DNA from 2 places in the Weissella sp. ESL1156 genome. Region 1 is predicted to be linked to the other one. Evidence: predicted binding sites of a transcription regulator. Region 1 holds the regulator's gene; the other holds the start of a gene.
What was found. The regulator CtsR, encoded in region 1, represses protease genes until heat stress. The targets are predictions, from matches to a motif close to TTGGTCAAAAAAGGTCAAANA.
Positions count from the first base shown of each region.

Region 2: the regulator CtsR is predicted to act here: its motif matches at 2,065-2,085, upstream of ACSKY2_RS04945 (ATP-dependent Clp protease ATP-binding subunit).

Region 1 covers NZ_CP196372.1:1,155,188-1,158,613, reverse strand. Annotated here, with positions in the region: gene serS (serine--tRNA ligase) at 1-456, shown strand, start outside; tRNA gene ACSKY2_RS05885 (tRNA-Leu) at 768-850, shown strand; tRNA gene ACSKY2_RS05880 (tRNA-Thr) at 871-943, shown strand; tRNA gene ACSKY2_RS05875 (tRNA-Gly) at 950-1,022, shown strand; tRNA gene ACSKY2_RS05870 (tRNA-Arg) at 1,053-1,126, shown strand; gene ACSKY2_RS05865 (CtsR family transcriptional regulator) at 1,359-1,835, shown strand; gene ACSKY2_RS05860 (ATP-dependent Clp protease ATP-binding subunit) at 1,837-3,426, shown strand, end outside.
Region 2 covers NZ_CP196372.1:985,391-988,816, forward strand. Annotated here, with positions in the region: gene ACSKY2_RS04945 (ATP-dependent Clp protease ATP-binding subunit) at 1-2,000, opposite strand, end outside; gene ACSKY2_RS04950 (zinc-binding alcohol dehydrogenase family protein) at 2,211-3,218, opposite strand; gene budA (acetolactate decarboxylase) at 3,343-3,426, opposite strand, start outside.

The DNA of each region.
Region 1 (3,426 bases):
CGTATGCACCAGTTTAATAAGGTCGAAATGGTTAAATTCACAAAGCCTGAGGATTCATATCAAGCTTTGGAAGATATGACAGTCAATGCCGAAAATATTTTGAAGAAATTGAATTTACCATATCACGTTATCACATTATCAACAGGTGACATGGGCTTTTCAGCAGCAAAGACATATGATGTGGAAGTGTGGATGCCACAGCAAAATATCTATCGTGAAATTTCTTCTGTCTCAAATACAGAAGCATTTCAAGCTCGCCGAGCACGCATTCAATATCGTGATGAAAATGGTAAATTACAATTTGTGCACACTTTGAATGGATCTGGTTTGGCAGTTGGTCGAACTGTTGCAGCAATCTTAGAAAATTACCAAAATGAAGATGGTACAGTGACAATTCCGGAAGTATTACGGCCATACTTTGGTGCGGATAAAATTGTTGCAGAAGATTTGTTATAATCATTGATCAAAAAAATAGTTTATCGTAGTCGCTAATTTACCAGATTAACATGGTTGATTAGCGACTTTTAAAATTGATTTTAATGTTTTTTTTATATGAAGAATAAGGAAATGTATTGTAATTTTTCAAAACAGTGAAAAAAGAATTGCAAAAAAATAAAAAAGCTAGTAATATGTATCGAGTGGTAAGTTGTTATTAGTCATGATAGCAGTTACGATATATACCAAATCAAAATGAGTGTTGACACTTAATAAATGATTAGGTATAATGTAAAAGTTGTCTAGAGTTGTTTACTCGATGGACGTCTGTTGCGGATGTGGCGGAACTGGCAGACGCGCTGGATTTAGGTTCCAGTGCCCTTAGGGCGTGCAGGTTCGATTCCTGTCATCCGTATATCGATTTTCGATACAGAAGCCGACTTAGCTCAGCTGGCAGAGCGCTTCACTAGTAATGAAGAGGTCGCTGGTTCGAATCCAGTAGTCGGCATTCCATGCGAATATAGTTCAGTTGGTAGAACGCTACCTTGCCATGGTAGAGGTCGCGGGTTCGAATCCCGTTGTTCGCTTACTTCCAATAGGGAGCTTCAAATGAACATGCACCTATAGCGCAACTGGATAGAGTGTCTGACTACGAATCAGAAGGTTGAAGGTTCGAATCCTTCTAGGTGCATTGATTGCAAACCATCAAGAGAAATCTTGGTGGTTTTTGTGTCAATACATGTTTTTTAAAATGGGTAGTCAATAAAAATAATGACAAGTTGATATTTTTAAGTTAAGCGAACCTTGAATTAGCTTTTGTAAAATATTTTGCGACCGACTCTTAAAAAGATATGATTGATTAGTAGCATTGTTTGACGATGCGTTTTATAATGATGTCAATATTGGTCAAGGGGGTGAAGGTCATGGCTGATTCAAATATGTCTGATAATATTGAGGCATACTTGAAACAAATTTTGCAGCAGGCGAATGAAATTGAAATTCGTCGTGCTGAAATCGCCCGACGCTTCAATGTCGTGCCATCACAAATTAATTATGTCATTAAAACGCGTTTTAGTGCCGAAAATGGTTATTTCGTCGAATCAAAACGTGGTGGTGGTGGTTATATTCGTATTGTAAAAATGGCATTACGGACAGAGCCAGATCTGATTGAAGAGATGCGACAAAGTCTCCCTGAGATTGTTAGCTTTAGGACGGCAACAGCAGTAATATCTAGTTTATATCGAGAACAAATCTTGACACAACGTGAAGGGGAACTTCTTTTGACGTTAATGTCTAAAGAAGCATTAGCAGTTGGCGATGCAACCGTTCAAGGTCGTTTACGAGCTAGATTATTACAACAATTATTGAACCGATTACGGTTTGAAAGTGAGTGTAATTAATATGGATAATCAATATACACCAAGTGCAAAGAATGTGTTAGTTATTGCACAAGAACAAGCAAAGCATTTTAAACATCAAGCTGTTGGGACAGAACATCTATTACTTGCTTTGGCAATTGAAAAAGAAGGCATTGCTAGTAAAGTCATGCAACAATTTAATGTTGTTGATGATGATGTGAGAAGTCAAATTGAACAATTTACGGGGTATGGCACACTATCACGTGCCGAAAAAGAAGCTTATTTGCCCTATTCTCCGAAAGCAGCTGAAATGATTCGATTGGCAAATGAACATGCCGTTAAACTTCATCAAGAACGTACAGGAACAGAACATATTCTATTGGCATTATTGTCAGATGAGACCATTTTTTCATCACGTATCTTAATTAATTTGGGTGTTAATCCTCAAGAAATGCGACGTGCAATTTTACGTAAATTGGGTGTTAGTGATACAGCAAAACGGCATGATGCACGACGGAAACGTGGTAATCAAGCACAAGCAACAGAAGGAACACCAACGTTAGATGCTTTAGCGCGTGATTTAACACAATTAGCGCGTGATCAAAAGATGGATCCAGTTGTTGGTCGTGAAAACGAAGTGAAACGTGTGATTCAAATTTTGTCACGACGTACTAAGAATAACCCAGTATTAATTGGTGAACCGGGTGTTGGTAAAACAGCGATTGCTGAAGGGCTAGCACAACGTATTGTCACAGGTGATGTTCCTTCAGATATGACCCAAAAACGTTTAATGATGTTAGATATGGGTTCTTTAGTTGCTGGTACAAAATATCGTGGTGAATTTGAAGATCGTTTGAAAAAAGTCATTGATGAAATCCAACATGATGGCCAAGTCATTTTGTTTATTGACGAACTACATACGTTAATTGGTGCCGGTGGCGCTGAGGGTGCCATTGATGCGTCAAATATCTTAAAGCCCGCTTTGGCACGTGGTGAATTGCAAACGATTGGTGCAACGACTTTGGATGAATATCAGAAGTATATTGAAGTAGATGCCGCCTTAGAACGACGTTTTGCACAGGTGACTGTGAATGAACCAACACAAGCGGATGCGATTGCTATTTTGAAAGGCTTGAAAGAACGTTACGAACAACACCATCAAGTGGCAATTCCTGATGAAACCATTGTTGAGGCAGTGAAATTATCAGTACGATATGTCACGGATCGTTTCTTACCTGACAAAGCGATTGATATTATGGATGAGGCGGCTGCCAAGGTTCGCATTGATCGGACAGGTCACGAAACACCATTAGCAAAGCAACAAGAAAAATTGGCGACATTACAACAAGAAAAAGATGAAGCAATTGCGCGATTAGATTTTGAATTAGCAGCTGAACTGCGTAAGAAAGAAATGCGACAAAAACGGCACATTGATAAATATTTGGATGCACAGACTAATCCAGAAAATGTGGATCAAACAAAATACGATTTGGTCTTATCACTGCATGATATTGCTGAAGTCGTATCAGAACAAACGGGTATTCCTGTGACGCAAATGGAAAAGTCAGAGAAAGAACGTCTAGTTAATTTAGAGAAAGTACTGCATCACCGAGTTGTTGGTCAAGATGAGGCT
Region 2 (3,426 bases), 170 kb from region 1:
TCAGGATTATCTAGATAAAAGTCAGCAATTTGATCTTCTAATTGTTCTTGGATAACACGACGTAATGGACGAGCACCCATTTCAGGATTATATCCCAATTCGACAATCTTTTGCTTGACATCGTCAGTAATCGTAATGTGCAAATCCTTTTCTGCAATTGCAGCATTCATATCATTGATCATCAAATCAACAATCTTTAATAAGTTTTCTTTTGAAAGTGCATTGAATTCAACAATGCCGTCAAAACGATTCAAAAACTCTGGCTTGAAATATGGTGCGAGGCGTTCTAGTAGATGTGAACCACTTTGGCTGTCTTCTGGGTCAAAACCAACCTTTGCTTCTTTGACACCGGTACCCGCATTTGATGTCATGATAATAATAGTATCTTTAAATGACACCACATGACCTTGTGCATCAGTTAATCGACCATCATCTAAAATTTGTAAGAACATGTTCATCACATCAGGATGTGCCTTTTCAACCTCATCAAGTAAGATCAATGAATAAGGACGACGACGAACCGCTTCAGTTAGTTGACCAGCTTCTTCATAACCAACATACCCAGCTGGTGCTCCAATCAACTTTGAAACAGAATGTTTCTCCATGTACTCAGACATATCGAATCGAATCATACTATCAGTTGTACCAAATAGTTCCTTTGCCAACTGCTTAGCCGTCTCAGTCTTTCCAACACCTGTTGGTCCAACAAATAAGAAACTACCAATTGGACGACCAGTTTTATTAAAGCCAACGCGATTACGACGAATGGCACGCGCAATCTTTTCAGTGGCTTCTTCTTGCCCAATAACATGAGCTGATAAATTATCACCTAAGTTTCGTAATTGTGTCTGTTCCGTTTCTGCTAATTCACCAACAGGAATACCAGTCTTTTCCTCAACAATTTTTTGAATATCTTCCACTGTTACTGTTTGTGCAGCTTCATTTTGTGGTGCTTGTTGCTTAACGGCTTCTAACTGTAATTCCAAATTATTGACTTGATCACGTAACTTGCTTGCCTTCTCATAATCTTCACGTTCAATAGCTGATTGTTTTTGAGCTTCAGTTGAATGAATCTTATTTTCTAGTTCTTTTGGATCAGCGATTTTAACTGATAAGTTTTTCTTAGAACCCGCTTCATCAATTAAATCAATTGCCTTATCTGGCAAGAAACGCTCTGAAATGTAACGATTTGATAAGTTAACAGCTGCTTCTAGTGCCTCATCTGAATACTTTACCTTGTGGTAGTCTTCATAGCGCGAACGAATACCTTTCAAAATCTGCAGTGCCTCATCTGTTGATGGCTCATTGACTTGAACTGTTTGGAAACGACGAGCAATCGCTGCATCCTTTTCAATTTTACGATACTCATTTAATGTCGTTGCTCCAATCAACTGGAACTCACCACGAGCTAAGGCAGGCTTTAAGATATTACCAGCATCCATTGAACCTTCACCTGCTGTTCCTGCCCCCATAATTTCGTGAATTTCATCAATAAATAGGATGACGTCTTCACGTTTAGATACTTCATCCATCAATTGTTGCATACGCTCTTCGAATTGACCACGCACACCTGTTCCTTGAACAAGTGAGACAACGTCTAAACGAATCACCTCTTTACCTTGCAGCTTACCAGGTACCTTTGCGTTAACAATGGCCTGTGCTAAACCTTCTACAACCGCTGTCTTTCCAACGCCAGCTTCACCAATTAATACTGGATTATTCTTTGTTCGACGGTTAAGCACCTCAATAACACGAGCAATTTCATCATCTCGACCAATTACTGGATCGAACTTACCCTTACGTGCCATTTCAGTCAAATTAATACCGTATTGATCAAGTAAACTATCACCTTGACCATTATTATTGCCCCCATTACCTTGTCCCATTTGTGGGCGGGGCCTTTGCTGGGTACGTTGTGCTTGTTGTGCCCTTGTTGCTTCATTATTCATCATACGAAAAATATCATCAAAATTTGAAAAACCAAATGGATCTTGTGCCATATTACCAGCCTCCTTACAATCTCTTTTATATTCATTATTCCCAATAGATACAATAGTTGCCGTTTGTTTGACCTTTATTGACCTTGCTTACATTATCTATATTAGCACTCTCATGCATAGAGTGCAAGTCAAAAACGCGATTTTTTTATAAAAAAGAATAAATTTTTTGTTCATAAAAAGTCCATTCTTTTGAATATATTTAATTATATTTTAATATTCAATAACTAACTTACCAATCATATTTCCAATAGCAACTTCTCTCTGTGCTGCTAAAATCGTTTTTGCAGATAACCCCGTCATTGTTTTGGTTAACGTTGATTGTACAACACCCTCATCAACTAACTTAGCTAACAAAGTCAATGCGGCTCCCTGCGTCGCAACATTTTTACCAGCATTTGTTTTTGCAAACATAAATTCCCAATCAAGTGATGCTGCTTGATTCTTAATCAAACCAACAGGCAGTGGTGTCGTTGATTGCACAATCGCACCAATATGGCCAAATACATCAACCAACTTAGCAGCTGATTCAAAATGTTGATCAAGTGAATGTAGTACAGCAATATAGGGTATTGTTGTAAACCCTAATTTTTTTACCGCCGTCACATAATCATCACAATGATTGACCACAAAATCTGCCCCCAACTTTTTAACCCAATCAATCGTATCTTGACGTGAAGCGGTCGCAATAACTGTCATTCCCAGCCATTTGCCTAATTGGATCATCATTGAACCAACACCACCAGCACCATTGATCACAAATAAAGTCTCACCTTTAGCACCATCGGCAACCATTTCTATCTGAAATTTATCAGCAAGCATTTCATATGCTGTTAAAAATGTTAACGGCATTGCAGCAGCTTCTACATTCGATAACCTACTTGGTGCTTCGCTAATCAACGCTTCTCTAACAACTTCATATTCAGCATTAGAACCAGTCCGACCTAATTCACCGGCAAAAAACACACGATCACCAATCGCGAATTTTGTCACATCATCCCCCATTGCGACAATCTCGCCAACCGCATCAAATCCCAATACACGTTCTTGACCTGCTGCTGCAGCTAATTCCCATTGTTTCATATCTACCGGGTTCATGCCTGCTGCAGCAACTCTAACCAACACATCATGATTCGACATGTTTGGTCGTTCAATTTTCTTATCTATCAATGGTTTGTTCGCATCCGTTGTTGTTACAACCGCCTTCATCATTTCTGTCATGATTCACTCCCTTATAATAAGTCATGTTTCCCATTATTCCTCTACTTATATGATACTATCTCTACTATAAAAAAAATAGTAATGGCAACGCTATTCGCTGTTGTCATTACTATCGTATAAATACTTAATCTTGTGAACCTTCTGCTGCTGCAACGCCTTCTTTCAGACCAGCCATTTCAACATGATGCTCACGGAAATCTTTATCTTG